Regions from separate parts of the Bacillus spongicola genome, predicted to be linked through region 3. Evidence: riboswitches for the same ligand, from Rfam matches in the RefSeq annotation. Region 3 holds a riboswitch; each other region holds the start of a gene.
What was found. Region 3 has a riboswitch for lysine ahead of U8D43_RS06215 (Na+/H+ antiporter NhaC family protein). Riboswitches for the same ligand answer to the same signal wherever they lie in the genome.
Positions count from the first base shown of each region.

Region 1 (10,095 bases), on a different contig from region 3:
ATAATCGAACTTGTTCTAACACTTCCTCTTCAGATGAACCACGAAAATGAGCATTGCCACTAATCGAATTATGTACCTCAGACCCACCCAAATCTTCTGCACTGATTTTCTCTCCTGTAACTGTTTCAATCACCTTGGGTCCGGTAATAAACATTTGACTGGATTTATCGACCATAAAAACAAAATCTGTAATCGCTGGGGAGTATACAGCTCCACCAGCACAAGGCCCCATAATAACTGAGATTTGCGGAATCACCCCTGAATAAATCGCGTTACGATAAAAGATATGACCGTATCCATCTAGCGAGACAACTCCTTCTTGAATACGTGCCCCACCTGAATCATTTAACCCAATAAATGGTGCACCATTTTTCACCGCTAGATCCATCACATTGGCAATTTTTTGCGCATGCATTTCACCGAGAGCCCCACCAAATACGGTAAAATCTTGTGAGAACAAATAAATTGGTCGACCATTGACTTTTCCATAACCAGTGACAACCCCCTCCCCTGGCGCATCGACTCCATCTAAACCAAAATCATTGCAGCGGTGTTCAATAAACGGATTTAGTTCCACAAATGTACCTTTATCAACGAGCAACTCAATCCTCTCTCTCGCTGTTAGTTTTCCCTTCTCATGTTGTTTATCAATTCTCTCGTCTCCTCCACCTAGCTCAACTTTCCTTTTCCGGTCATATAAATCATTGATTTTTTCATAAATATCCATGAACTACTCCCCCTTGACAGCTGGCTTTTCACAAAGCTCCGTTAGTACTTTCTGGGTAGATTTCGGATGCATAAATGCTACCTGTGCACCACCTGCCCCTAATTTTGGATCATGATGGATCATCTCGATGCCTTTTTCTTTCATCTCAAAAATTCTTTGCTCAATATTCTCAACCTCAAAGGCAATATGGTGAATCCCTTGGCCTTTTTTCTCTAAAAAACCGGCGATAGCACTATCCGGTGAAAGTGGTTCTAATAGTTCTAGTTTAATAGTTCCCCCGTCGATAAACGCCACTCTGACATTCTCTGAAGGAACTTCTTCTATTTTCAATAAAGGTAACCCGAATACTTCCGTATATAATGGCAATGCCTCATCTATCGAAGGAACAGCTATTCCTAGATGGTCGACTCTTTTCATTTTAAACATCCCCTCTTCCCTTTTCTCACCCCAACTAATTCTCCCCCTGTGTTTCTCGTATAGATACTCTAAGAAAATACAAAACTGTGAGGGTGAAGATCGAATATCCACCGGGATAGATATTACGAATATCGCTTTCACTATCGTATTCGATGAACTTGTCGAATTTCCTGCTACGATCTAAATTTTTGTAAACGTTTTCAGAATGAAGCATCTTGTTATTTTGATAATGGAAGAGTACAATAGGATTGAAAATGCAATAAAACAAGGAGAGTGTACTCAATGAGAAAGACGAAAGTACAAAAAATTGTTATCTATTTAATGTTATTCGCCATGATTGCGTCAACTCTATTCGCTGGCTTGGCTGTGCTATTATAAAGGTAGTTTTCGCAGAGGTTACTGTTAGTAGAGTTCAGAGTTTAGAGTTTAGACTTTTTACCTTGATACAAAAAAGAGAGGATCACTAATGAGCGATTCTCTCTTTTTGTAGGCACATATCTATTAGAAGAAGTAACCTCCCGAAAACAATGGATAAAAAATTCATCCAAACTACTTTTCTTTATTGCCCTAGGCGGTGATATTTTTCATCCCTTTGTATATAAGATCCAACTCCTGATAAGATAGTTGAAATAAATGTCGACCATCTTCCGCTTTCAAAACGCCTTCTTGAATAACCAGCTCTATTAATTTTTCTTTTGCTAGAATCCCAATCTCTAATGTCAATTTCCTTCCCCTTTTCTCCATCTTTTCTGTCAAAGGGAGAAACAAAACGCCCAACCAAGATGCCCTCACAAAAAACCCTTAGTCTTCAACACCTCTTAAATAGTTCTCCGCAAAACATTTCTTGTGACAATATCACATTTGTTCAAGATAAAACTATTTAAAAAACCCTAGGAATTTTTCCACTTCTGCAGCAACACCTTTTCCCTATGGTGGTCGGTGACACACATCTCCCATAAGGTACTTATCAATCATGTACCTCTATCTTAGAAAGGACAATCTTTATTTAATAATTGTTTCTATTTTTACCAAAAAACACTATCATTGTCAAGCTATGGGTGTCAGAATAGAGGGGGGATACCTCACCTATACTTAAACTCATGATAGATGGATAAAACCTCCGAAAATTAAAAAAGGGACAGCTCTATTTAGAGCTATCCAACATCTAGGGAGTTTAGGGGTATGGATCTAGATGTAGTAGTATATTACCCAAGCAGCATTAATCTTAACCTCATTTATGAAGTTTTTACGAACATAAGGAACAATAATTGAAATAACCTGCTAAATCGACTATGATTAAAGTACATCTGAGCATGTTTAAAGGAGAGAATAATCTTGAGTATGGATTTTAATTTATTTATGAATGATGTTGTTCGTCAAGCTCGCGAGGAAATCGAAGGGGCTGGATATACCCAACTAACAACAGCAGAAGAAGTAGAAGAAATGTTTGCCAAAAAGGGCACTACCCTCGTTATGGTCAATTCTGTTTGTGGGTGTGCAGGTGGGATTGCTCGTCCAGCAGCAGCTCATAGTGTTCATTTTGACAAACGCCCTGATCATTTAGTGACTGTTTTTGCAGGTCAAGATAAAGAGGCAACCGCCAAAGCTCGTAGCTATTTTACTGGTTACCCGCCTTCTTCTCCATCTTTCGCACTTTTAAAGGACGGAAAACTATGTACAATGGTTGAAAGACACGAAATTGAAGGTCACCATCCCATGTCGGTTGTGAACCAGCTACAAGAATCATTTGAACAATATTGCGAAGAAGTATAGCGCTTACAAACCTGACATTTTTGAATGTCAGGTTTTTTCTATGGCTACACTGAAGAGATACGTGAACGAATGGAGAAAAAGCATGTTTAAAATCGGATATCGTACTATTAAGACAGCGATTGGAACCGCAATCGCCATTATGATTGCTCAGTGGTTTCAACTAGACAATTTTGCCTCCGCTGGCATTATTACCATTCTTTGTGTACAAAACACAAGAAAAAAATCATTATCTGCGTCCTGGAGTCGCTTTTTAGCGTGTATCGTCGCAATGGGTTTTTCCTTCGCCTTCTTCGAAGGGATTGCCTATTCACCCATAATTATTGGGAGTATGCTCTTATTTTTTATTCCAACGACCGTTGCCTTAAAGGCAAAAGAAGGAATTGTGACGAGTTCAGTCATCATCCTTCATCTTTATTCGGCAAAACAAATTACCATGAACATCATTTTTAATGAACTTGGAATTATCATTATTGGAATTGGTGTCGCCTTAATCATGAATTTGTATATGCCTAGTTTAGATCGAAAGCTGATTCACTACCAAAAACGAATTGAACGAAATTTCCAACTCATCTTTAAAGAAATAGCTCATTATTTACGCTGCCAACAAAGTGACTGGAAAGGAATGGAGATTACAGAAACAGCTAAACTTCTTCATGATGCTAAGTCCATTGCTTTTCGTGATGTTGAAAACCACTTTTTGCGACATGAAGATGTCTACTATTTGTATTTCAAAATGAGAGAAAAACAATTTGACATTTTGGAACGAATTTTACCGATTGCTACTTCCATCTCCTTAACTGTCGAACAAGGTAAAATCTTAGGTGATTTCATGGACAAATTAAGCGAACAAATCCATCCAGGAAATACTGCCTTCCTCTATCTAAAAGAATTATATGATATAAAAATTGAATTCGAAGGGATGGCTCTTCCACAAACACGAGAAGAGTTCGAAGCACGAGCGGCATTGTTTCAATTTATGAAAGAAATGGAACAGTATTTATTACTCAAAAGCTCGTTTACAGGCTTACAAAAGAAAAAAAAGAATGGTAAACCTCTTAGTGAAGCAAACTATTCTTAACCTTCATTGAAAGGATGAATCAGATGAATTTGCTATTCGCTATCTGTTTAGTGTTCTCACCCATTTGGCCACTCGGAGAAAATCCATTACCAGGCGACCCAATAGTCATCGTCAATAAACAGACGAATGAACTGGCTTTTATTGTCGATGAAGAAGTGGTTCATATTTATTCAGTAGCGACAGGAAAAACGGAGAACTTAACACCTGAAGGTACGTTTACCGTCACTGTAAAAGCTGAAAATCCTTTTTACCGTAAAAAAAACATTGAAGGAGGATCTCCTGATAACCCACTTGGGACACGCTGGATTGGATTTGACGCAGAGGGTACAGATGGAAGAATCTATGGTTTGCATGGAACGAATGCTCCTAATAGTATTGGTCAGTATCTCTCGAATGGGTGTATTCGGTTAAGTAATACTATGATTGAACAACTCTATGAAAAAACCCCCTTAGGTACAAAAGTTCATATCCTCTCGTCCCCCCTTCCTTTTGAGCAAATCGCCAAAGAAATCGGTGCTATATCTTAGCTGAATAATTATTAATGTCAAGTAACATGCGTGTTGATTAACCAATAAAATCCAAAAAAAATACCAAAAAGGACACCTTTCTAGTAGAATGATGTTTGCCGACAAACAAACTACAGAAGAGGTGCCCTCATGAAGAAGAATACCACATTTCACAATTTGTTTCAAAAAATTGTTTCACATAAAGAAGTAGCCATCATCCAGGATATCGTTGGCTATAAGGATACCGCTCGTAAGCTTGATGTATTAATGCTTATTCCTTATTTTCTTTGTGCTTCCATGAATGAGCTTAAAAGTTATCGAGACTGTGCGGATGTAGGTGATCAATATGGGCTGCCTAAAATTAACCACTCTACGCTTTCTAAAAAGGCTGAACCTATGGACTACAAGATTATGAAGAAGTTATTCCAATTAATCGTGTCTAAATGTAATCGAATGACACGTTGAGCGTTAAAGATACCAAAGGATCTTCTTTTAATAGACTCCACCACGATGACAGTGGGAAAGTCGCGCCTTCCTTGGGCCCTTTATCATGGAGAGCGTGCAGGAATCAAATTACATGTCAGTTATACTCCACTTACAGAAATGCCCCTTCATGTCGTTGAAACGACTGGACTTGTACATGATGGGCCGATTGGCTAACAGTTGGCGGATTCTCGGTTTATTCTAGTAGAAGATCGGGCTTATTTTAAAATCAAACGAATCGACCAGTTTAAAGAAGATAAACAAATGTTTGTGATCCGAATGAAAGAAAACGTAGAAATTTTTAGGCCTCATGCTTTAAAACACCTTGAGGAAGATGGATCATCTATTTCTCGTGATATCACTTGTCAACTGGGTACCAAACAATCTCGTTCAAAGGAACGGCATCGAGTGGTGTTTTTTAAGGATGACTACGGTAAGGAGATGCGTGTTGTCACCAATTTAATGCACGTGTCACCTGAAGCTATCGCAGACATGTATAAAGCAAGATGGAGAATTGAAACGTTCTTCCGATGGATTAAACAGAACCTAAATGTCCCTGTGTTATTTGGCACGACTGAAAATGCCGTTTTTAATCAGCTTTTTTCCGCCTTAATTGCCTAAGTTCTATTGAAATGGTTGTATTCAAAAACATCTGAAGGACGAGTATTCGAAAAATTATCGTTTATTTCCTTTCAAAGAAAACTTCTACAAGATAACTTACCGATTGACTGGAAATCAGAAATGGCCGTTGTTTTGAAGAAATACAAAAAGCTTCATGGGATAAGTTTATCTAATTTTGGATAATAAAGACTCGTGCAATAATTTATTGCTTTATCTCAGGAGAATATTGGCGAATTTCTTTTCTAGTTGTTAATTTTATCACCCTTCGCTTCGGGTCTCCCTCTAGAAATTTTTGAAATAACTCTTCCATCTTTTCTTTTCTTGGATGGTAGGTTGTGTAAATAAACTTGAGGAAGGCCCAGTCTAACTTTTCTGTACAGCCATCACCCATATCAGGACGGTTTTGACCAATATTAGTGAAATATCGCTTAATTACACGAAATAGGCAGAGATATAGTGGGAGTTCTAAATAGATAATCGTGTCAGCATGAGGTATGCGAATGTGATTCGTACTACGATAATTTCCTTCGATAATCCATACATCTTTTTCCACGATTTCCTTTTGTTTCGTAGAGAATTCTTCTAAAGAAGCCTCCTTCCAGCCTGATTTCCAATACATCGTGTCTAGATGATACACGTCTATGTTGATTTTTTCTGCTAGCTTCCTAGCAAAAGTAGACTTTCCAACTCCCGCTGAAATCCCCATCACTAAAATTTTTTTCATTTTTCATGTCCCCTTTTAATAGACTGATTTTTCAGTATATTTTATTTCTCACGGAATTACTAGTTTTTTGACTTCCTTGATGAACGTAATCTGTTTCTATCTTTCCATTTGGTTCGAATCGATTTAGCTTGTTTTGACGAGGAAGGATTCTGTCCAAAAAGCAAAGAGCCTTTAGAAGACAGAAAGTTATTTTGATTGTCATTCCGCGGTACTCACCTAAAATCAAGGAGACACTAGTTAACTGATATCTCCTAGCTCGAAAAATGCAGAACACGTCACCATTATTCAAATGATATCCTCAACCAGAATATCATTAGTTTCTAGGTTACTGCCATTTTGTTGATGAAGGATTAGACAAGCTTCTCCATAATTTAGTGTTTCAGCAACTAGATAAATTCAATTGCATAAGGAAAGCGCGAAGAGCATTAGAATATGAAGATTATCCAATAATTAAAATTACTGGGGCATAAACTATACTGGTATATGGAAAAAACATTTATGGCAGAAGGCTCTTTTCCTATACCTTGTGGCTATTTCAACTACTTTTTGATTAAATCCTCCATGTCACTGTTGATTTCGATCAAAAATAGACAAAATCATGTCCGAAGCTCTATTAAGATTTAAAACTGATTCGAAAAGCCACAAGTTTTGCGAAAGCAACCTAAAAGAAAAACAACCGCCATCACTTCTGTCGGTTGTTTTCATTAAGCCCTTATCTTAAATATTGTCATAGAGAACCACAGCCTTTTTTTACCATGATGAGATTACCCAAAACTCCACTATGTTTTCCAAAACCCTTCTCATCTAGGGTTGATGGATAGAACGGTATTAAACGGGAAGAGACTACTCTTTATTTTGATACAGGTTAAGCAACCTCAGTAAAGCGGATTGAACGGTTGTTTCCCCGTCTTCTACTTTTGTCTTAAGAAGGGGCAATTCCCTTTTTACCTCTTGATGTTCATAAAAAGACCGAAGGAGATTATCCACAATCGAGGACTGAAGCCACTCAAGATTTTGCTGCTTTCTTCTCTTTTGAAATTGATTCGATTGAATGGTTAGAACTTTAAACCGTTCTATTACCTGCCATATCTCTTCTAAACCTTGTTCTTTTATGGAGGAACACGTAAATGCCTGCGCTTCCCACCCTGGCGTTGCAGGGGCTAGAAAATGCAAGATCTGATTGTATTCTGCTTTTGTTTTTTCAGCAAGAGGTTGATTTTCGCCATCAGCTTTATTGACGACAATGCAGTCCGTTAACTCCATGATTCCTTTTTTCATTCCTTGCAACTCATCCCCGGCTCCAGTTAGGACAAGTAGAAGGAAAAAATCTACCATGCTGCGGACACTAAATTCACTTTGTCCGACACCGACTGTTTCGATGAGAATAATATCGTATCCAGAAGCTTCACACAAGTAGATCGTTTCCCTGGTTTTTCGGTGGACCCCCCCTAAGGTACCTGCAGTAGGTGATGGACGAATAAAGGCGTTCGGATGATTAGATAACTGCTCCATCCTTGTCTTATCACCTAAAATACTCCCACCAGATAAGGAAGAAGATGGGTCCACTGCTAAAACTGCCACCCGATGACCTTTTTCACATAAATATAGGCCAAGTGCTTCAATAAAGGTACTCTTCCCCACCCCAGGCACTCCTGTGATGCCAATCCGGATAGATTTTCCCGTATGCGAGAGAACTTTACTCAAAAGATCCTGTGCTTGTTGTTGATGGCGATGCGCTTTACTCTCAAGTAGTGTTATTCCTCTTGCTAACCAGGCCCGCTCACTACGTAATATGCCATTATATATCTCTAACACAGATGGCTCGTTCGCTTTTTTCACACGATGAGAAAAGCCTTTCTCCATTATTTTGTCACTTCCTCATAGCCCAGCTTTTCATAAATTTTCTCTAAAACAATCTCTGCACATACAGGAATCACCGTTCCAGGACCAAAGATGGCAGCTGCACCATTATCTTTCAAAAACTCATAATCTTTATAGGGAATTACGCCGCCAATAAAGACCACGATATCTTCTCTTCCTTGCTTTTGCAATTCACTCATTAACGCAGGAAGCAGTGTCTTATGTCCTGCCGCTAGTGAGCTTACTCCAATAGCATGGACATCATTTTCCACGGCCTGTTGAGCGGTCTCTGCTGGTGTTTGGAAAAGAGGACCTATATCTACGTCATAACCTAAATCAGCAAACCCAGTCGAAACCACTTTTGCTCCGCGATCATGGCCGTCTTGTCCCATTTTCGCCACCAAAATCCGAGGTCGCCTACCTTCATTTTCCAAGAATTCTTCCGTTAAGGTTTGTACACGCTTAATTTCTTCTTCATTTGAAAAGTTAGAACTATAAACACCACTCACAGAGCGAATCACCGCCTTATGTCTTCCGCTTGCTTTCTCGATGCTGTCGGATATTTCGCCTAAAGTCGCTCGAGCTCTAGCCGCTTCTACCGCTACCTCCAATAGATTGCCTTCTCCTGATTCTGCTGCCTTAGTCAATGCTTCAAGTGTTTGTTGAACAACGACCTCATTTCGCTCTTCACGAAGCTTCTCTAAACGTAAAAGTTGTTTCCGTCGAACTTCAGTATTATCGATATCGAGAATTTCCATTTCATCTTCTTTTTCGAGTCGATGTACATTGACGCCAATAATTTTTTCTCTTCCAGAATCGATTAACGCTTGTCTACGGGCGGCCGCCTCTTCAATTTTCATTTTTGGTAGACCTGTTTCAATGGCTTTGGTCATTCCACCTAGTTCCTCAATTTCCGCCATATGAGCCCAGGCTTTTTCCATCAATTCATGGGTTAATGACTCCACATAATAAGAACCACCCCAAGGGTCGATTACATCTGTTATGCCCGTTTCTTCCTGTAAATACAATTGAGTATTACGAGCAATTCGAGCCGAGAAATCGGTTGGAAGTGCAATCGCTTCATCTAATGCATTCGTATGAAGCGATTGGGTATGGCCCATGGCCGCTGCATGCGCTTCTATTAGTGTACGAATGACATTATTATATGGATCCTGTTCAGTCAAACTCCAACCAGATGTTTGGGAATGCGTTCGAAGAGCCAATGACTTAGAATTTTTTGGTTCAAACGAATTCATCAGTTGAGCCCAAATACGTCTACCTGCTCGCATTTTAGCTACTTCCATAAAATAGTTCATGCCAATTCCCCAGAAAAAGGACAGTCTCGGTGCAAAAGAATCGATTTCTATTCCTGCTTTTAAACCGGTTCGAACATATTCAAGTCCGTCTGCCAAAGTGTAGGCAAGTTCAATATCGGCAGGAGCTCCTGCTTCTTGCATATGATACCCAGAAATACTAATAGAGTTGAATTTTGGCATATAATTAGCCGTGTATTCAAAAATATCGGCTATGATTTTCATCGACATTTCAGGTGGATAAATATAGGTATTTCTCACCATGTATTCTTTTAAAATATCATTCTGAATCGTACCAGAAAGCTCTTCTTTCGCAACTCCTTGTTCTTCGGCAGTCACAATATAAAAAGCCATGATTGGCAATACCGCGCCGTTCATCGTCATGGAAACAGACATTTGATTCAGTGGAATTTCATCAAATAAGATTTTCATATCTTTAATAGAATCAATGGCCACTCCAGCTTTTCCAACATCTCCCTCTACACGTGGATGGTCTGAATCATAGCCTCGATGAGTAGCCAAATCAAAGGCAACCGACAAGCCTTTTTGTCCCATCGCTAAATTCCTTCGGTAAAATTGATTACTCTCTTCGG
Region 1 covers NZ_JAYKTS010000039.1:2,347-12,441, reverse strand. The annotation lists gene U8D43_RS18645 (acyl-CoA carboxylase subunit beta) at 1-727, opposite strand, end outside; gene mce (methylmalonyl-CoA epimerase) at 731-1,144, opposite strand; gene prli42 (stressosome-associated protein Prli42) at 1,427-1,522, shown strand; gene U8D43_RS18630 (Fur-regulated basic protein FbpA) at 1,712-1,867, opposite strand; lysine riboswitch at 1,960-2,136, opposite strand; gene U8D43_RS18625 (BrxA/BrxB family bacilliredoxin) at 2,480-2,917, shown strand; gene U8D43_RS18620 (aromatic acid exporter family protein) at 3,000-3,995, shown strand; gene U8D43_RS18615 (L,D-transpeptidase) at 4,025-4,522, shown strand; partial or broken gene U8D43_RS18610 (IS4 family transposase) at 4,652-5,788, shown strand; gene U8D43_RS18605 (P-loop NTPase family protein) at 5,808-6,329, opposite strand; gene meaB (methylmalonyl Co-A mutase-associated GTPase MeaB) at 7,173-8,192, opposite strand; gene scpA (methylmalonyl-CoA mutase) at 8,192-10,095, opposite strand, start outside.
Region 1: another riboswitch for lysine. It lies ahead of U8D43_RS18630 (Fur-regulated basic protein FbpA); the one in region 3 lies ahead of U8D43_RS06215 (Na+/H+ antiporter NhaC family protein).

Region 2 (10,095 bases), on a different contig from region 3:
ATGGCTATATTCATTTATTCTTCATCGATACTTATTTGATTGGAAGCCAAAATATTACGAAGAGAAAGCAAGTATACCAGCGGAATTAGCTTCTCAAGACAATCAAAGCAATCGAGTGGTTGTGATTGTCATTGATGGGATGAGAAAAGAACGTTTTCAAGAAGCTCATACTCCTTTTCTTGATTCTCTTAAGGAAAACGGGACAGAATATACCAATATGGAAACCGTCTATCCGGCTCGTACGGTGGTTTGTTTTAGTTCTATGTTTACAGGAACATATCCGTTTGAACACGGGATTAAGTCAAATATGGTTTGGCGTCTAGGAATTAAAGTGGAAAGTATCTTTGATTCATTACGAAAAGTAGGAAAAAAGGGTCGCTTGTTGGGTATTGCCCATCTAGTCGATAGTATGGGAACGGATGTGGAAACAGTAACAGCGGTTATGAAAAATGATGTGGCGGATAAAAATATTATGGAAAAAGCTAAATTCATTATGAAAGAGCAGGATCCCGATTTATTTATTGTTCAACTTATTGGAACCGATCAAACAGGCCATAGTCGAGGCGTTTTATATGATGAATATTTGGAGAAAATTGCTGAAGCTGATGATCTCGTAGAAGATTTTGTGTCTTGGTTGAAGAAAGAAAAGAAAATGGACAATACAACCCTTATTGTTTGTGCAGATCACGGTCAAGCTGATGGAATTGGCGGACACGGTCATTTAGATGAAGGAGAACGCTTTGTGCCATTCTTTATGAACGGTCCAACGATTCGTCCCAACCTAAAAATAGAAGAGAAACACAGCTTGGTGTCTCTCGCTTCCACAATCGCTGTAATGCTGGGAACCCCGCTTCCAAGTCATGCAAGAGGTCCAGTATTAAAAGAGGCCTTTAAACGAAAGGAATCAACATCATGAGAAAACAAACAGTGATTGTATTTATGCCAGCTTACAATGAAGAAGAATCGATTGGTGACGTGATTCGAAACGTCCCAAGAGGTATTTCGGCTAATATTGAGGTGAAAGTCTTAGTAATCAATGATGGATCTACTGATGGTACAGTGAAGGTGGCGAACGAAGCAGGAGCCGATTATATCGTTGAGATGGATAGAAATAGTGGACTTGGAGCAGCAGTGAGAAAGGGTCTTTCACACTGTATAGAGTTAGGGGCAGATATTGCGGTAATGATAGACGCGGATGGTGAATACCCAGCGACACAAATCCCTGAATTGATTCAGCCAATTGTAATAGGTGAAGCGGATTATGTCATGGGCTCTCGATTTTTAGGAACGATTACGGGTATGAAAATTCATCGTCGACTCGGAAATTACTGTTTCACCTTGTTACAGTCTGTTCTTTTACAAAGGCGAATCCACGACGGTCAGTCCGGTATGCGTGCTTTTTCGAAAGAGGTTACCGAAGAAGCCGAAATCATACATGATTATAATTATGCTCAAGTTCTTACCTTAAACATTGTTCGTAAAGGATTCAGAATGAAGGAGATTCCTATTCGCTATTCAGTGAGAACGACTGGAAAATCATTTATTAAATTTAAAGCGTATATGACTAATGTCCTACCAGCTATATTCAAAGAAATGAGAAAACCTGTACAGAGAGTATCTTCGTCAAAAAAAACACAAAATGAAGCTCATATTTCACAAATGGAGCATTGACATTATGAATGATAATCATTATCATTGAATGTGTGGGAGGAAAGCAGATGAAAAAGCTACTTTTTTTTAGTTTATCAGTGATATTAATTCTCAATTACATAGGTATGTCTACTCGAGCCTTCGCTTATTCTTACGGAGATCCTGGAGAAGAGCAAATGGCAGAAGCATACAAGGAGCTAGAAGCTCATTTAAATCAAGGGGATTGGCAAAGTGCGAAAGAAGTGTATTCCTCCTATCAAAAAGAATTTGAACTGTACTTTACGAAAACACAGCCAGATATTGAAATAGCATTTGAAACACAAAATGAAGAACTCTTATTGAGAAGCTGGCAAGCTGCTCTTCGCTTAAATATTGAAAGACGCTTACATTTTGCAGATGATCAGTTCCAAGATTACGGGCAAGCGAAACTGTTGCTGGCCAAAGCAAGAGGAACGTTCAATGTGTTAGAGCCGTTGGCACTGGAAAAAGTAAGCCAACAAAAAGTCAATGATATATATGCAGCTTTTGATGAAGCTTTGACATCATTAGGTAATCCTGGACTGTTCGGCATTGGAAGTAAAGAAAATGACCAAGAAACATTTGTCAATAAAATAGAATTTATAGAAACGGAATTGCGACCGTTGTTTCCGATTGTGGCAGAGTTGAATGAAGATGAAAGCCATTTAACGGAAGAAAACCTGGAATTAGGATTTGCCAATGACGAAATCGGAACTTCAGCCTTTTGGCTCTGGTTGTCACTCGGTCTTGTCTTGCTATTAGTCATTTTGATTCTGTTGAATAAAAGAAAAAGGAAGGAATAGCTTCTTTTCGAACAAAGGGGGATGTCATCATGGATTTTCAGGCTTTTTTAATTACACTACGTGAAGCTTTAGAAGCCATTTTAATTGTAGGACTGATTTTATCTTATTTAACCCGTTTGAATGCTGAAAAGTATAAAAAATGGGTGTATGTTGGAGTTGGGTTAGCACTTGTCACCTCATTTTTAGTTGCGCTTATGTTCCAAGTAGTCTTCACCGGCTTTGCAAGCTTTGGGTCAGAAGTCTACTTGAAAATTTCCATAATGTTTGCTTCCGTGATTTTATTAAGTCACATGGTGCTTTGGATGAAGAAGCAATCTAAAGGAATTAATACGGAAATGCAAAAAAAAATTAATGCAGCTTTAACAGCAGGTAGTGTGTCTGCAATGATCGTTCATTCGTATTTGATTGTCGTACGTGAAGGTGTCGAAACTGTCTTTTTCTTTGCTGCAATTAGTAACGGTGATGTAACCAAAGTATTCACAAGCTACGGAGCGTTGAGTGGGTTATTAATGGCTTTAGTCATCGGTTATCTCTTTTTCTCTGGTACGATGAAAATTTCCCTAAAAGCCTTTTTCAATGTAACAGGGATACTAATTCTCTTTATCGCAGCCGGGCTATTAGTTCAAGGTATCGGTGTGATGCAAGATATCGGGAAATTAGGCTCATTATACACAACTGCTGAAGGTAAACCTGCTGATGTGTATAATATCGTTCACATTATGCCTGAGCATTATCAAGATGAATTTCACTACCAAAGAGATACAGGAAACGATGTATTAATCAATGGTCAAGTAGGGTTATTCTTTGCCGCCATGTTTGGATATAGTCATAATCCGTCACTTGAACAAATAATGGCATACACTTTATACTTTACATTTGCATTCTTATGGTCGTATTTAATCAATTCAGGTAGGATACGTTTCCCTTTTAAAAAAGCTGTTCCTGTTTCCGCAAAGCAACAAAGAAATGCAATAAAAGAAGGTAATCCGGAAGAATTGGGATCAATTAAAGCGTAGTTCACTACTTATCGAAGAAGGCCCCTCTAATAGAAACATTGACAGACTCGTTAAAAACGGGTCTTTTCTTATATAAAGACTTTTTTCGCAAAGTTTGTGGCTTTTCGTATCAGTTTATCACCAATGATTTAGCTATGTTTTAGGACATCATTTCATCTATTTTTGCTGGAAATCTACAGGGTATTGGAGGATATAATCAAAAATCTGACGAAATTGCCACATCTATACGTAAACTTCCTATTGAAGAGGGGAGATTTCCGGTTGTTAGATACGTGTCTAGCTTCAGACCCAATGAGCACGTAGTCATAAGCCAAGCCCGGTTTTGAGGAAAAAAGTGCCTCGGACCAGTTCAATCTTGTCTTATGTAAGTCTCTGATAATCGAACGCATTGCGCATTTCTAATATACTTATGAAAAGGAAGACTCTTATGAAAGTGAAATCTATTATCGCACTTATTATCTTGTACTGGGTAATCCGACTGGGATTGCTATCGCCTCTCCCTCAAACATGGGACGAAGTTGATTTTATCCTTGGAGTTAAAGAGTTTGATTTAATCAATATGCAGCCTCATTTCCCGGGATATCCTTTCTTTATGTTAGGGGGAATGGTGTTTAATCATTTTATATCTTCCCCTGAATGGGCATTGCTTCTCTTTATTCAGGTTGTTTGTATAAGTACGATTTATCCCCAATATAAACTTTCGCGTACATATTTTTCAAATGAAAAAAGTTGGTTGCTAACGTTAGCACTCCAAACATTAGCCTACCCAACTTTTATGTCTAGTTTGCCTATGAGTGAAGGAGCCGCTCTGAGTGTCTTATGGTGGTATTTATGGTCTTTGCATCAAGCTTGGCAACAAAATAAACGTGAAGCCGTTTTGTGGCCAATCTTATTCTTTAGCGTTTTGCTCGGCATTCGATTATCTTATCTTCCATTTGGGGTGGGACTCCTACTTCTAATGGTTAAACGTTTTCAGTACGATAGGTCTATTCAAGAATTATTGTCCCATGTAGCTCTAATTCTAGTTTCACAACTTATCTGGGTTACCGCATTGATTGCAAATGTAGGTTCACTGAAAACATTTGTCGATGTCGCAACCGGATTTACCGGTGGGCACTTTAATGAGTGGGGAGGAGGCGTTAGTGAAAAAACGGATATTCTTCCCCGCTTTGCAATCTATGTATTTCAAAATATTGTTTGGAATGGCTATGTAGCTACATCAGTCATTTTACTTATAAGTACGATTATACTGGTTCCAATTCTACTAAGGACATCACTGTTTCCGAAAACATTTCCGATTTTGCTATTTAGTAGTGTATGGGGTAGTTATTTCATCTGGGGATTTTTTGCTCAAAACATTGATAAACCGCGGCATATTCTTCCGCTAATTGTTTTAGGTTCTTTTGTGGGTTATGTCGTAATTGTAAAACAACAGAGTAAATGGGCAACGTACCTTTTAATTTTACACATACTAATACAGGGTGTTGTCGGATTAAATTTACTTTTCGAACATAAGTATTCAACTCCAGCAGTATACCAACTTGTGGAGAAGTTGAAGAAGGAAGAACAGCCCATTCTCGTGTATACTTGGGAAGAAACGAGGGTAATGGACTACTTAAACGTGCCTTTTTCCCATAAACGGGTTTTTACCTATCAAGAATTTTTACGAGATATTTCGATGCATCCAACGGAAACAATCTACGTAACGGGAGCAGTAATAGAAGGATTTAAGCAACAAGGAACAACAAATCTCGAAGGTCAGTTTAAAGAAGTCCAACGATTTTCATCCCTTTCTCTAAGAGATCCCGTCTATTCTGCTATTACTCTTTATCAATGGAAGTCTGAATGAGGTGACAAGAACTAATGAATGACTTAATACAACAGAAGCTTGCTGTTCTACCTGATCAGCCAGGCTGCTACTTAATGAAAGACAGGCAAGGCACCATCATTTATGTTGGGAAGGCTAAGGTTCTGAAAAATCGAGTTCGCTCGTACTTTACCGGGTCACATGATGGGAAAACACAACGGCTTGTTTCCGAAATCATCGATTTTGAATACATCGTCACCTCTACCAACTTAGAGGCACTCGTGCTGGAGTTAAACCTGATAAAAAAACACGATCCAAAATATAATGTGATGCTAAAGGATGATAAAAGTTACCCATTCATAAAAATAACAGCCGATCGTCACCCACGATTAGTGATTACAAGAAAAGTAAGTCGGGATAAAGGAAAATACTTCGGTCCGTACCCGAATGCACAAGCTGCCAATGAAACAAAAAAGCTATTAGACCGCATCTATCCTTTACGAAAATGTTCTACACTTCCTGATCGAGTATGTTTGTATTATCACATGGGTCAATGCCTCGCTCCTTGTATTAAAGAAGTAGAGGAAGAAACTTATCGTAAAATGAAAGAAGATATTACAAAATTTTTAAATGGAGGGTATCAAGACATTAAGCGGGAATTAACAGAAAAAATGTCAGCTGCGGCAGAGGAATTGGAATTTGAGCGAGCAAAGGAATATCGTGATCAGATTACCCATATCGAAGTGACAATGGAAAAACAAAAAATGACCATGAAAGACTTCACGGATCGAGATATCTTTGGATATTCTGTAGATAAAGGCTGGATGTGTGTACAGGTATTTTTCGTCCGACAAGGCAAAATGATCGAGCGAGATGTCTCATTGTTTCCGATTTATGATGAACCTGAAGAAGAATTTTTAACGTTTCTAGGTCAGTTTTATGAAAAAACCAATCATTTTAAACCAAAAGAAATTTGTTTGCCTGAACGGATTGATATCGTCTTAGTTCAGGAGCTTTTAGGGGTGAAAACCTTTCAACCTCAGAAAGGGCAAAAGAAAGAACTTGTGAAATTAGCTCAAAAGAATGCCAAGATTGCACTAATTGAAAAATTTGCTCTAGTCGAACGAAATGAGGAACGGACGATAAAAGCGGTTGAAAACTTAGGGAAAGCTATGAATATCTATCCTCCTCTTCGAATCGAAGCGTTTGATAATTCGAATATTCAAGGAACTAATGCGGTTTCGGCATTGGTTGTTTTTCTAGATGGTAAACCGGCTAAAAAAGAATACAGAAAATATAAATTAAAAACGGTCAAAGGTCCAGATGATTATGAATCGATGAGAGAAGTAGTGCGAAGACGCTATACGAGAGTACTTCGTGAAAACCTTCCTCTCCCTGACTTGATTCTTATTGATGGAGGTAAAGGACAAATTGAAGCGGCACGTGGAATCCTAGAAGATGAACTTAATCTGGATATTCCTCTTGCGGGGTTAGCGAAAGATGAAAAGCACAATACATCCCAACTTCTTTACGGAAATCCTTTAGAAGAAATTCCACTAGGAAGAACGTCACAAGAGTTTTATTTGCTTCAACGAATACAAGATGAAGTGCATCGATTTGCGATCACCTTTCATCGTGAACAACGAGGAAAATCTTTATTTCAATCTGTTCTTGATGATATTCCAGGAGTTGGACCAAAACGAAAAAAACAACTTCTTCGTCATTTTGGTTCCATGAAAAAAATGAAGGAAGCTACGGTGGAAGAGTTTATAGAGATGGGCATGCCCCAAGGGGTCGCCGCAGAAATAGTGCAAAAATTAAAAACTTAACATTGTTGCTCTTATGGATGTATGCTATAATGAATCAAAATTTCATATTATTATCACTTTAATAAGTGGTGGTAGAGGTGCGAACTTCATAAGTAAAAGTCTAGAAGAGGTAGGGCTCTAGTGACGGACTTTAAAAGGGAAGGATCGCCGAAGTGGTATATGTCTCTTCGCATATTAAGCTGGTTCTGTATTGAATAAATTCAGAATTGTCAAGATGTACTCATCTTGGAGAGCTATCTCACAGTGTATACACGGTAATTTCTGTTCGTCTATACAAGCAATGAGATCTCTATTCTCGTTGCTTTTTTTTGTGGGTGTGCTCTACTAGGTGCTTATTCATGGTCGAGAATAGAAAAGGATGGCGATAATATGGGGATTATAGTGCAGAAATTTGGCGGGACATCCGTAGGAACCGTTGAACGAATACAATCAGTGGCAGAGCGAGTGATTGAAGAGTACGATAGAGGCAATGAAGTGGTTGTAGTTGTATCTGCTATGGGAAAAACAACGGATAGCCTTGTTTCTCTTTGTAATGGTGTGAGTGGAAATCCTCCAAAGAGGGAACTCGATATGCTTCTTTCAACAGGTGAACAGGTGACGATTGCCTTGTTATCAATGGCCATTCACCAAAAAGGATACGAAGCACACTCATTTACTGGTTGGCAAGCTGGAATTGGAACAGAAAAAGTTTTCGGAAATTCTCGAATTACTTCTATTGATACAAAGAAGATTCACGCAGTACTTGGGGCAAAAAAAATTGCTGTAGTAGCAGGATTTCAAGGAATAACAGAAGATGGGGAGATTACAACCTTGGGAAGAGGGGGATCTGATACAACGGCTGTCGCCTTAGCTTCCGCTTTGAATGCTGATCGATGTGATATTTATACTGATGTAGACGGAGTGTATACTTGTGATCCACGCTTTATTGATAGAGCTAGAAAACTTGATAGTATCTCCTATGATGAAATGTTAGAACTCGCCAACTTAGGGGCCGGAGTACTTCACCCAAGAGCGGTTGAGTTCGCTAAAAATTATTGTTTGCCACTAGAAGTTCGATCAAGTATGGAGCAGAGAAAAGGAACTCGTATAGAGGAGGAAGTATCAATGGAAAAAAGCTTAGCAGTACGAGGAGTTGCCTTTGAAGAAGATATTATACGATTGACGATTTTTGGGTTATCGAATGCAGTAACAGGGTTGTCAGACATCTTCTCTACGTTAGCTCACCATCATATTGACGTAGACATTATCATTCAAAGTCAACTTGGAGATGGAACAATGAACCTTTCTTTTTCCATTAAAGAAAAAGACCTTTCCCGAACATTATTGGTATTAGAAACAGAAAAATCTCGTCTTGCTTTTGAGCGGGTAGAGTTCGAAAAAGCATTGGCAAAAGTTTCAATCGTTGGGTCTGGAATGGTATCAAATCCTGGGGTTGCCGCAAAAATGTTTGATGTTCTCACAAACGAGGGCATTGGCATAAAAATGGTCAGTACGTCAGAAATCAAAGTATCAGTAGTGGTCGCTAGGAACCAAATACAGGCCGCAGCAAGTGCGCTACACACAGCTTTCCAATTGGATAAAAGCAATATTCCTATTTAAGTGCCCAAACAATCATGCATGTAAAAAGCTGAGGTGTATTCAAAGCTTTTTCTATAGTGAATTTGTCAGATCTCCTCAGTCTTTTCGTGCATTATTTAATATGCCTGTGTTCGCAAAGTTTGTTGCTTTTCGAACCAGTCTATAAAATAGTAGATAGCTTTACTCCTGGCATTTATTCGTCTATTTTTGAGGGTTATTAGCCCCAAAAGGGAGGATTCATTTAAAATTAGATGAAATAGAAACAATGTATAGGTAAAGAGCCTATTACAATATTGTTGTTTTGAAAGGATGAATCTAATTTGAAAAAACAAGCATTCCTAAAGTAGCCAACCAATTAGACTGATTGAATGAAAAATGAAATATTTAAGGATCGCTAAATTATTGGCATACCCTGAAGAAATCAATCTTGATCATTTTTGAGATTGAAATGGCTTTTTTTTTAGGGTTGTCATCATGAAGTATTTATTCCTATCCGAAAAGAAACTTCCATTGAGAAAACATCCTTTCAATGAAAATGACCTACTCTATTTGTCACTCTTTACAAAATCAGTATCATCCCATTGGACAGTTAGCTCAACAGAAGAAGACCGTTTTTGAACGCTTTCAATCGCTTCTGTTAAAACGTGGTGTTGCTGCTCGTATTGTTGAGCAAGAAAACCTGCCTCTAGTTTAAAACACGCGTCGTTATTCATCTCTAGTCGTTTTTTTACGACCTGTCCAGATAGAGTGAAAGTCTTTCGGTGCTTCTTTTCTTTCATTAATGTTAAAATTCCCCAATTCGCTTCTTGGAAAAAATTAACTGTCTCTTCGTTGGTGGCAAGCGGGAATTTTCTAGCTAAATGTTTCCCTGCCCAGTAGGACAAATCTGCTGTATGTTTTCCTAACAGGTCTGGTATTAATGTATCTCGCAACAGTTCATAGCTAAACGCTGATACGAGTGTGCTTTGGAAATCTTCCTCTTCAGTTTTCTTCAACGTAAATCCCCACTTTCTATACTTCTATTATATACCGGTTGATGCGAAATTTCACACCTTGAATTACATCCTAACCATTTTAGTAATATAGTAATAAATCGGTTTATTTATCTGAAAATTCAATCATAATATTACAGGACGGTTGTTGTTTTCAATAGGAAACTGGTCAAAATATTTTTGCAATATTGTTCAATTTAATGTATCCGTTTTCTTGACGCGTTTACTTCATGAGAGTAAAATGAACATGTCACATAATTGTTAAAATATGAATTTTTGCAGGACTCTATTAAACTTAGTTTAAGCAGGGATAGTGCTGCAGAGTTTCATAATTAAGGGGGGTATATCATGGCTGGAAATCGCGAGTTTTATTTACGCAGGCTACATTCTTTACTAGGTGTG
Region 2 covers NZ_JAYKTS010000052.1:3,358-13,452, forward strand. The annotation lists gene U8D43_RS20195 (alkaline phosphatase family protein) at 1-916, shown strand, start outside; gene U8D43_RS20200 (glycosyltransferase family 2 protein) at 913-1,671, shown strand; gene U8D43_RS20205 (hypothetical protein) at 1,719-2,471, shown strand; gene U8D43_RS20210 (FTR1 family iron permease) at 2,501-3,487, shown strand; gene U8D43_RS20215 (hypothetical protein) at 3,915-5,336, shown strand; gene uvrC (excinuclease ABC subunit UvrC) at 5,351-7,123, shown strand; lysine riboswitch at 7,188-7,367, shown strand; gene U8D43_RS20225 (aspartate kinase) at 7,493-8,722, shown strand; gene U8D43_RS20230 (YslB family protein) at 9,247-9,696, opposite strand; gene U8D43_RS20235 (succinate dehydrogenase cytochrome b558 subunit) at 10,042-10,095, shown strand, end outside.
Region 2: another riboswitch for lysine. It lies ahead of U8D43_RS20225 (aspartate kinase); the one in region 3 lies ahead of U8D43_RS06215 (Na+/H+ antiporter NhaC family protein).

Region 3 (10,095 bases):
GAATGAGTTCAATTGCTCGCTCTGCATTCACCACCTGTTACATGAATATCGACTCCATTGAACGGACATACTTATTCATGGACAAGGGAATGGGTTCAGTTGTGAGCGATGTATGACTCCAAACTGTTACTCAATCTTTTTTGTTCGAGCAAAATAAAGGAATGACAATCATTTATTGTCTCATAATCAAGTCCATCTTGTTTACTGTGGCGTAAATCATCGCTATAAAGTTTTCAGGAGAACGATATCCGCGAGCTTTTCTTTTTGCAGCCTGTACTAAACTGTTTATTCCTTCAAGAAGTCCGTTGGTCATTCTTGTTTTAAACCATCTTAATATGCCGATTTTATGCCTCTTTAGAGATCGAGCCAACTTAATTATTGGTTCCAGTCGGGATCGAGTTGCCCAGCTATACCACTCATCAAAGTATAATTCTGAGATACCAGCTGATCTGGAAAACATTTTTTGTAGCCCTAATTTCATACGGTATGCACGACCTGTTGCTAAATCCATATCCTTCAATTTGACATATTTATTCTTTTGTTTTTCGGTAAGATTTTCTTGGTTTTTGAGCCATGTATATCGTGAATTCTTTAGTTCGGGTTGGGTGGCTTGTTCTTGTCTTCGGACGTTGTCTACTGCTTCGTTGATAAATTTCATCACATGAAATTTATCAAATGTAATCGATGCTTCAGGGAAATTCTCCTCTATACCTGAAATGAACTACGGAGACATATCACAACAGAAATCTTTGATTTGAGAACAAGGAACCCCTTTACTATCAAGGAACTGACAGAATTCCTGTAACACACCTGCTCCTTTTCCAGTCGTAACAAAAATGACTCGCTTCGTATCTGTGTCAACAAATAATGTCACGTATTTGTGCCCTCTTTTACGAGACGTTTCGTCCATGGCGACACTCTTTACATTTGATACATCAATATTTTCAACCGCTTTATCCACGTAGTGTTTAAAGACTCGCCAAAGGCGGGTATCGTGTTCACCAACTTTACGAGCAACTGCGGCAACAGGCATTTCAACCATCAATGACAGCACATGATAGTCAAATAACAAAGAAAATCCGGTACCTGGTCGTGCCCAATCAATTTTAACCGTACGAATTTTTCCGCATGATTCACACTTAACCCTAGGCATTCTTGCATGTAGAAATGTTTGGTACTGCCAAAAATCAAGGTGCCTCCATGTACGATCCTGATCTTGAATATCGTGAACCTTACATCTGGAAAATCCACAGTTAGGACATGTGAAATCTGCCCCTTTTCTGTATTCAAGATAAATGTGAAGTTCTTTATCTTCTTTTGCCAACTCATAATGAAAAACGTACCAAGGTTCAGGTATTTCTAAAGCAGCCTCGAATACATTAAAATCTTCTTGGAAATCTTCCATAACGCCATCAGCTCCTAGGTATTTTCATAGTTTCTACCCAGTATTGACAGTTATACAAGATTTTAGACTAAATACTAAATAGCGAAGAAGCAAAAATAAATAGGAACTATACTTGTGAAAAAGTAGAAACAATACTTTCTGATCGAGGTGTGAGTGCTAAATCATCTGGATTTCGGATACATTGTTGCTAGTTCGATTGAGTATCACTCAAACTTGGAATCGCCTTCTTGATAAAGAGTTCACTCAAAGATAGACGATCGAACCTTATTGAAAAATCTTTTCTTGCAAATAGAAACATTCTTGGTGAGAACAGCTTTATTAGGTAAGCTGTTTTCGAATAGGAATAAAACCTTTGACTTGTATGACTTCATCCCCATTTCCTAATGAAAAACTCTTCATTACTAGATAAATAGTAGGGACCAATCGAAAAAATTTACTTCCTGTTTTCTATGTGCCAAGTGCAACAAAGCATATGAAAAGAGCTATTAGACAAGAAAGCACTGGAAAATGGTTTGGTATCTAGTTTATGGCGTAATTGGCCTTTTCTTTGTCCTATTTCCGTGTGGAAGAGGCTCATCTATAAATATTTGAACAAATTGATTGCCAATACAATGATTTACTGCTATATTAATAGACATGTTAAAAAATTAAATAATATCCTAATCAAAATCCGATGGGGTAGAGGATGCAAGTGTTATGAGTAAACTGTGTGAGGATGACAACGTTGATCACAGTTGAAGGGAACGTTTGCCGAAGTAAAGTAGAAGGGTCAAATTCTTCTTTGCTGGGGTTATCTTGAAAAAGGGTAACACTGTCATTATAAAGGAATGTTTGATCTTTATAATGGGGAGCTACAGATCGTGATGGAGAAATGTCTATATTACTAAGGTAATGATAGCTTCTCTATCATTACCTTTTTTGTATTTCTTCACACATACAAAATGGTTCCCCTCCCTGTCTTACCAAATAGGAGGAGGAAAACAACATGGAAAACACAATTTACTCATTATTACCACCACTCATTGCCATTTTAATGGTCGTCTTAACGAAAAGGGTACTTCTTTCGTTGGGGACAGGAATTATTTCGGCAGCCCTCATTTTATCTCAATTCAATCTTTTAGAAACGTTGACGATTATTTGGAACTCTTTTAAAGCGATTTTCGTCAATGGTGGCGAACTGAATACTTGGTACGTCTATATTATTCTGTTTTTGCTTTTACTCGGAATGATTACTGCATTTATTAATCTTTCAGGTGGAACACGCGCGTTTGGAGAATGGGCGATGAAGCGTGTGAAAACACGAGTTGGCGCACAACTTGTTGCAGCAACCCTGGGAATTATTGTTTTCATCGATGATTATTTCAATGCACTTGCGGTTGGACAAGTGGCACGTCCATTAACCGACCGTCACAATGTCTCTCGTGCAAAACTGGCCTATATCATTGATTCAACGTCTGCACCGATATGTGTCGTATCTCCTATCTCAAGCTGGGGGGCCTATATTATTACTATCATTGCAGGGATTATTACGGAATATCAAATATCTGAGTACTCAGCTTTCTCGGCATTTGTTCAAATGATTCCAATGAATTTATATGTGTTCACGGCTATTGCGCTCGTGTTTATCACTACTGTTCGTGGCATTGATTTAGGGCAAATGAAAGTTCATGAAGATAGAGCTATGAAAACAGGCGAAGTGTATGATAATGAAAAAGAAATTCCTGGCGAATTAAAAAATGATCTTCCTGTTAGTAATAAAGGGAAAGTAATAGACTTAGTGTTACCAATCGTTGCCTTGGTTATAGGTACTATCGGATCTATGCTGTGGACAGGCTATGATGGAGATGCAAATATTTTTGTTATTTTAGAAAATACAGACGTGGCCGCATCGTTATTATATGGTGGATTAATCGGGCTAGCGGTGGCGCTTGTTTTACACCTTCTTAAAGGGACGGACCCTGCCACAGTTTCTCTTGGTATGTGGGAAGGGATTAAATCAATGCTTCCTGCCATCTACATTTTGATCTTTGCTTGGATGATTGTCGGATTAATTGATTCATTAGGAACGGGCATATATCTATCGGATCTTGTTAAAGAAGCTAATCTTCCACTAGGATATTTACCTGTTTTACTCTTTATCGTTGCTGGTATCATAGCCTTTTCAACGGGAACGTCATGGGGCTCTTTTGGGATTTTACTTCCGATTGCTGGACAAATTGTTGCAGCGACTGACATTGAGATGCTATTACCATCCCTTGCGGCCGTTCTAGCTGGAGCTGTTTTTGGAGATCATTGTTCTCCTATTTCAGATACAACGATTTTGTCATCAACAGGTGCGGGTAGTAATCATATTGACCATGTGATCACTCAGCTACCATATGCATTAACGGGTGCAGTCATATCGGCGCTAGGCTTTTTGGTATTAGGTTTCTCGGGCAGTACATTACTAGCCCTTATCACCATAGCTACCTTATTAGTGGCCTATACGCTCGTTATGGGCAGAAGAGTAGAAAAGCACGGTTAAGTAAAACATCTCAGCCATTGTTGGCTGAGGTGTTTTTTGTTTAGAGGAGATCTAAAATTGAAAAAATATTGATCTTCATCAGCGAAGCTTGGCAATTATTTTCAAGCAATAATAAATGTTCTGTATTAATCGGTAAAAACATAGGAAATTCAGTGGGTTTCGACAAAATAATACTTTGACTTTTTACCGATTCGTGATTATACTTGTTGATAGATTATACTAAATAATCAGAAAAATAGTAATATTCTAGTATTTATAGGTGCTAGGATATACATGGGGGGAATTGTCAATGGAAAATCGCCCACAGTGGGGAACAAGAGCTGGTTTTATTCTAGCGGCTGTTGGTTCAGCAGTTGGTTTAGGGAATATTTGGAGGTTCCCAGGGGTCGCGTATGAAAATGGAGGAGGAGCATTCTTTTTACCGTACTTATTTGCATTATTAACTGCCGGAATTCCGCTACTCATTCTCGAGTTTACGATCGGTCATAAGCACCGTGGTTCCGCTCCATTATCGTATGCTAGAGCTAGTAAAGGTAGTGAGTGGATGGGATGGTGGCAAGTGATGATCTCATTTGTCATATCGACATATTATGCTGTCATTATTGCTTGGGCTATGGCCTTTGCCTATTTTTCTATTAATTTACAGTGGCAAAATAGTGAAAACCCAGTTAGCTTCCTAGTTGGAGACTACTTAAAGTTATCCGATCCAGGTGTTATGGGAGATTTAGTGCCAGGTGTTTTGATTCCCTTAATTCTTGTTTGGGCGATTACGCTAGGGGTATTGTTTGCTGGAGTTAAAAAAGGAATTGAACTTGCTAATAAAATCATGATTCCTGCTCTAGTAGTCTTGTTCTTAGTTGTCGTAATTCGTGCACTTACTCTTGATGGTGCTGCAGAGGGATTAAATGCTTTCTTTAAACCAGATTGGGAACGAATTATGGAGCCTTCAGTTTGGGTAGCCGCTTATGGCCAAATCTTCTTTAGCCTATCTATTGCCTTTGCGATTATGATTACCTATTCTAGTTACTTGCCAAAAAAATCGGATTTAACGAATAATGCCTTTATTACAGGATTTGCTAACTCAAGTGTTGAGTTACTTGCTGGTTTTGGTATCTTTGCTGCTTTAGGTTTTATGGCGCAATCTCAAGGGGTAGCCTTTGCAGATTTAGATGCTAGAATGACTGGAGTATTATTAGCTTTTGCTGTATTCCCAGAGATTATCAATCAGTTCCCTGCATTTAATGGATTGTTTGGATTCCTTTTCTTCACGTGCTTAGTACTTGCGGGTCTTTCCTCATTAATCTCGATTGTAGAGACTTTCGTTGCAGCTGTATCGGAGAAATTTAATGTTTCTCGTTCAACAGCAGTTGCAGTGGGTGGTGGTTTGTCTGCTGTTCTCTCTTTATTGTTCGCGACTCAAGGAGGATTGAATTTCCTCGATGTAACGGATGAATTTATTAACCAATTTGGTGTTGCACTTGCTGGATTATTTGAAGTTGTCTTTATCGCTTGGATTGCGAAGCAGCTAACACCACTTCAACAGCATGCGAACTCTGTGTCTGATATTAGACTAGGTCTATGGTGGAAAATTTGTTTAGGCTTAATCACACCACTTGTATTAGGTTATATGATGTACGGGAAAATTAAAGAACGTATCATTAACAGCTATGGTGGAGGCGATTATCCATTAGAATTTGTCTTCAATTTTGGATGGGCTGTTGCAATTGGTGCAATGCTCGCAGCGGTTTTATTAACAGCTAAACCATGGAGTCGTAATACAGTTGAACTTCCGGTTTCTAAGAAGGAGGTATCTTAAATGGATACGAGTGCAATTGTAATGATGTTAGTGGGTATTATCGTTATTTGGGGCGGTTTAGCCGCAAGCATTGCTAACGCAGTCAGAAAATCAAAAGCAAAATAATGATGGAAGAGAGCATCGATTTAATCGAAGCTCTCTTTTTTTTGAAGCACCTAATCGGATAGGAATAAAATCCTTGATTTATTTGACTTAGTGCTAGGAGCAACAATGTATACGAAAAAAGCCATCTTAAATCAATGGTAAAGTTTAAGGCGTCTTGTACCTAGTTCCAAGCGCCTTTTATCTTTTTTGACGGTCATGACGCTCCCATAATCGTAAGTGAGGGTAGGAATCAAATGACCACTCCGTATGGCCGTTGTCTTTATACATTCCGTAGTGTAAATGGGGCGGGAACTTTCCGGATGTACCAGGTGGACCGTAGCCAGTGCTTCCGACACCTCCTATTAGTTGACCAGGCTTAACGGCTTGACCAACCGATAAATCCTTCGCAAATCCATTCAAATGAGCAAAATAATGATAGGTGTTATTGATATCCCGTATACCTAGACGCCATCCCCCGTATTGGTTCCATCCTTTCATTTCAATGATTCCGTAACAGGTCGATCGGACCGGAACACCGTAGTCAGCAAAAATATCGGTTCCTTCATGGATTCTTCTTCCACCCCAACCACGTGCGTCTCCCCATGTGTTTCGGTAGCTATAATTAAAATTTTGGGGCAGGGGAAAGGCTTTATCCTCAAGCTTAATGGTTCCATAGGTTTGATATATTTTGGCCTTGCCCATGATTATTCCGACGGTTTTATCTCGTTTATAGTAATTCCATAAGCCGATTTTAAAATTGTCTTCGTCAACACCAAAGGCAAGAATGTGCTGACTTATTGTCATTAGAATATCTTCATTATTGAAAGAATCTGCTTTTCCATCTAAATCACCATCGAGCCCAATGCCGTTAAAAAAGGAGATGGATGCTGGGTTTTGGTCATCCAGATTAGGATTTAATTCACCTGCCCATTTCTCTTTAGGGATATAAATTGAAATGATTCCCTCAGGATTAGGAATATCACGCCTTGAAAATCGCCAACTTCGCTCATACTGATCAATCGCCGCAAGGTAATACCATGGAATTTGTGTAGTAGTTTCGAATTTTGAATAGAGTTCCATCCGTAAACGGTAATGATCAGCCGCACTTAATTCTTCTCCATTAACAGAATAGGGTTGCAAGGATGAAAGTAAAAAGAGCAGAACGATAAGATATAGAGCTTTTTTCAAAATTTACCTCCTCCTTCGTCTAGCTTCTTATCTCCTTCCCTTATTGTGTGACGAGAAAGGAAATTCATTTATATCAATAAATGGAAGCCAACCCACTTCACTTGTTTTCATCTTTTCTGTATGATAAAGTGTCACAAGAAGACTTTTGTCATTTTTAAAGACTCTTTTCTATACATAGTTGCTATTTAGTCTAACTTTAGGGTTGTTTCTTCATTTTACTGGTGATTCACTTCAAAGATAAACAAAAAGATGCCCTGAAACAAAACTAAATCATCGTTTATAGACTGGTTGGAAAAGCAAAAATTTTGCAAAAATGCCTTTATAAATGATTTTGATGTCTAGCTTCAGGCGCATTGCGTATTTCTTAAAAATATAGATGTTTTGTTGTAAACGTACCAATGAAAATCTAGATTGGGGATGAGATTGATGAGCAAGAAGGATGAATACATACGTAAACCGGATTGGTTGAAAATAAAGTTAAATACGAACGAGAATTATACAGGTTTAAAGAAAATGATGCGTGAGAAGAACCTTAACACGGTATGCGAAGAAGCGAAGTGTCCGAATATCCACGAATGTTGGGGGACTCGCCGTACGGCAACTTTTATGATTCTTGGAGCAATTTGTACTCGTGCTTGCCGTTTTTGTGCCGTGAAAACGGGACTTCCTACTGAGTTGGATTTGCAAGAGCCAGAAAGAGTAGCAGAATCAGTTGAATTGATGAATTTAAAGCATGTAGTCGTTACCGCTGTAGCTCGAGATGATTTAAAAGACGGAGGATCTGGAGTATTTGCTGAAACGGTACGTGCCATTCGTAGGAAAAATCCCTTTACGACAATTGAAGTTTTGCCATCTGATATGGGTGGACATTATGAAAATGTAAAAACGCTAATGGATGCTAAACCAGATATTTTTAACCACAATATTGAAACGGTTGAACGCTTGACGCCAAGAGTACGTGCTCGTGCAAAGTACCATCGCTCGCTTGAAGTATTGCGAATGGCGAAGGAGCTACAACCAGAAGTTCCAACGAAATCCAGCATAATGATTGGACTTGGTGAGACAAAGGAAGAAATTATCCAGACGATGGAAGACTTACGTGCTCATAATGTTGATATTATGGCCATCGGTCAATATTTACAGCCATCAAAAAAACACTTAAAGGTTCAGAAATACTACTCACCAGATGAATTCGGTGAATTACGTGAAATCGCCATGAAAAAAGGCTTCAGTCATTGTGAAGCAGGCCCATTAGTCCGTTCTTCTTATCATGCAGATGAGCAAGTAAACGCAGCTGCAAAAGCGAAGCAAGAACAAGGGGATACAAAAATAGAAGCATAGCTTGGGAAATGAGGTCAGTGGAAATCCACTGATCTCTTTTTTTAAGGCGGTTATTGCGATGATCTTTGCTTTGCGCATTTAGTAAATATATAGTGGAATATTTTTTCGTCTATTTTTGATGAACTTCAACAGTGAGATGGAGGATTTAATCAAAAATTAGATGATATAACTACAATGTATGTGATAATAGCTGTTAGAAATATCTTCATGAGTAAGGAAAAGCAAAGGAAATTATTGAAGATGTAAGAAGACCTTTAAATCGAGATGAACTGAATTTAGAACCATATAAATACATGAATGAAGAAGAAATTCAAGAATTTAACAACGTTATTAAAATTTATGTATTGTCAGATGAAAAGCTCTCTAACGAAAATGAAAATATTTTTAGAGAATTTGCAATGGATTTAGTTGATAGTAAAGATTTTTGTACACTAATATTAGATTTTCGTGTAAATGGAGGACTATTTGAAAATCTGCCATTAGACCTAGAACCAAAAGATTATCAAATGATTCTGAACGAAGTGAATTCTACATATGATATTTCTAATTTAAACTTAGCTAACCTATTATATTTATCTCAAGATGAATCAAAAGCACCTTTTAGAATAGACAGTAGGAAAAGGTCTAGTCTAAAAGGCGCTTTTGATTGTTCTGATAAACGGGTACCCAACGTCTTTTTTAATCTTTAGTTCATTGCATCAGGGGTGGTAAAGTTGTACCGTTTAGCACCATTGTATTTTGTTAGGTTCAAGCTGTGTACATCATCATCTTTCTTTTCTGTGTTCATTTCTCCATTCGGGTTTTCTGATGTTTCAACATCTCTCCCTTGTGGTGAACTTTCGAGCATTAAGTTCACAACGTCGTCGATTTGATTCATTGATCCTTCTGAAGTAGAATCAAGGGGAGCTAGATTTTCTACATTTTGCATCAGCATAGTATCATCCGTTACGTACACATGATACCATCTAGGGATAACTGATAGAGCAGTTTTCTTCACTTGATCGGCGACATTAAAGCGACTTTTGTCATCTTTAGCGTCCGTATGATAGGCAATTAATACTTCCTCATCTGTTACAAGTGTGGCAGCGTCATTGACCTTTGGTAGTGTAACTGCCAGCTGACTGATAATATCTGCCATTTCTTCTCTGTTTAAGGAATACAAATTTCCACTGGACATCGTATCGCCTTCAATAGGACTTTTTTGATGCCGAACATATCCGTAATTTGCGGATTCGCCGGGGACTATATCGCCATTTCTGTTATATATATCTTCACGATCACTGACATTAATTGTATTCCCGTTTTCATGATAGAGCTCCTTATCGTTGGCCAAATTATTAGCGCAACCTGCTCCTAGGATAGTGAAGGATAAAATACCTGCTATAGTCATTGATGTCTTCAATGTAAGCACCTCCTCACTCATTAGGATGAACATTGTTTTTATTTTTCTACTTAGTAATTAATGGAGAATACGTTATAATTTAAGGAGAGACTAAGGAAACTTAGAAAAAAGAATAATTAGGCATGGCAAAATTATTTTACATATCCCAAGTAAATCACTATTGGGATTAAAATGAATTTTTTTATGGTGGCAAGCGAGGTCAGGTCTATAAGTTTTTTCGTTCTATTCCTTACTTTATACTTAGAAATGAAACGTTGATAGGAAAAGAGCACGAAGTCATAAACGTAGAATTTTACTCCTATTCAAAAAGAAACATTAGCAGCCAATAATAAAAG
Region 3 covers NZ_JAYKTS010000006.1:81,811-91,905, forward strand. The annotation lists partial or broken gene U8D43_RS06210 (ISL3 family transposase) at 173-1,405, opposite strand; lysine riboswitch at 2,077-2,267, shown strand; gene U8D43_RS06215 (Na+/H+ antiporter NhaC family protein) at 2,391-3,929, shown strand; gene U8D43_RS06220 (sodium-dependent transporter) at 4,219-5,745, shown strand; gene U8D43_RS06225 (methionine/alanine import family NSS transporter small subunit) at 5,746-5,850, shown strand; gene U8D43_RS06230 (M23 family metallopeptidase) at 6,028-7,017, opposite strand; gene lipA (lipoyl synthase) at 7,444-8,358, shown strand; gene U8D43_RS06240 (hypothetical protein) at 8,652-9,047, shown strand; gene U8D43_RS06245 (YhcN/YlaJ family sporulation lipoprotein) at 9,044-9,769, opposite strand.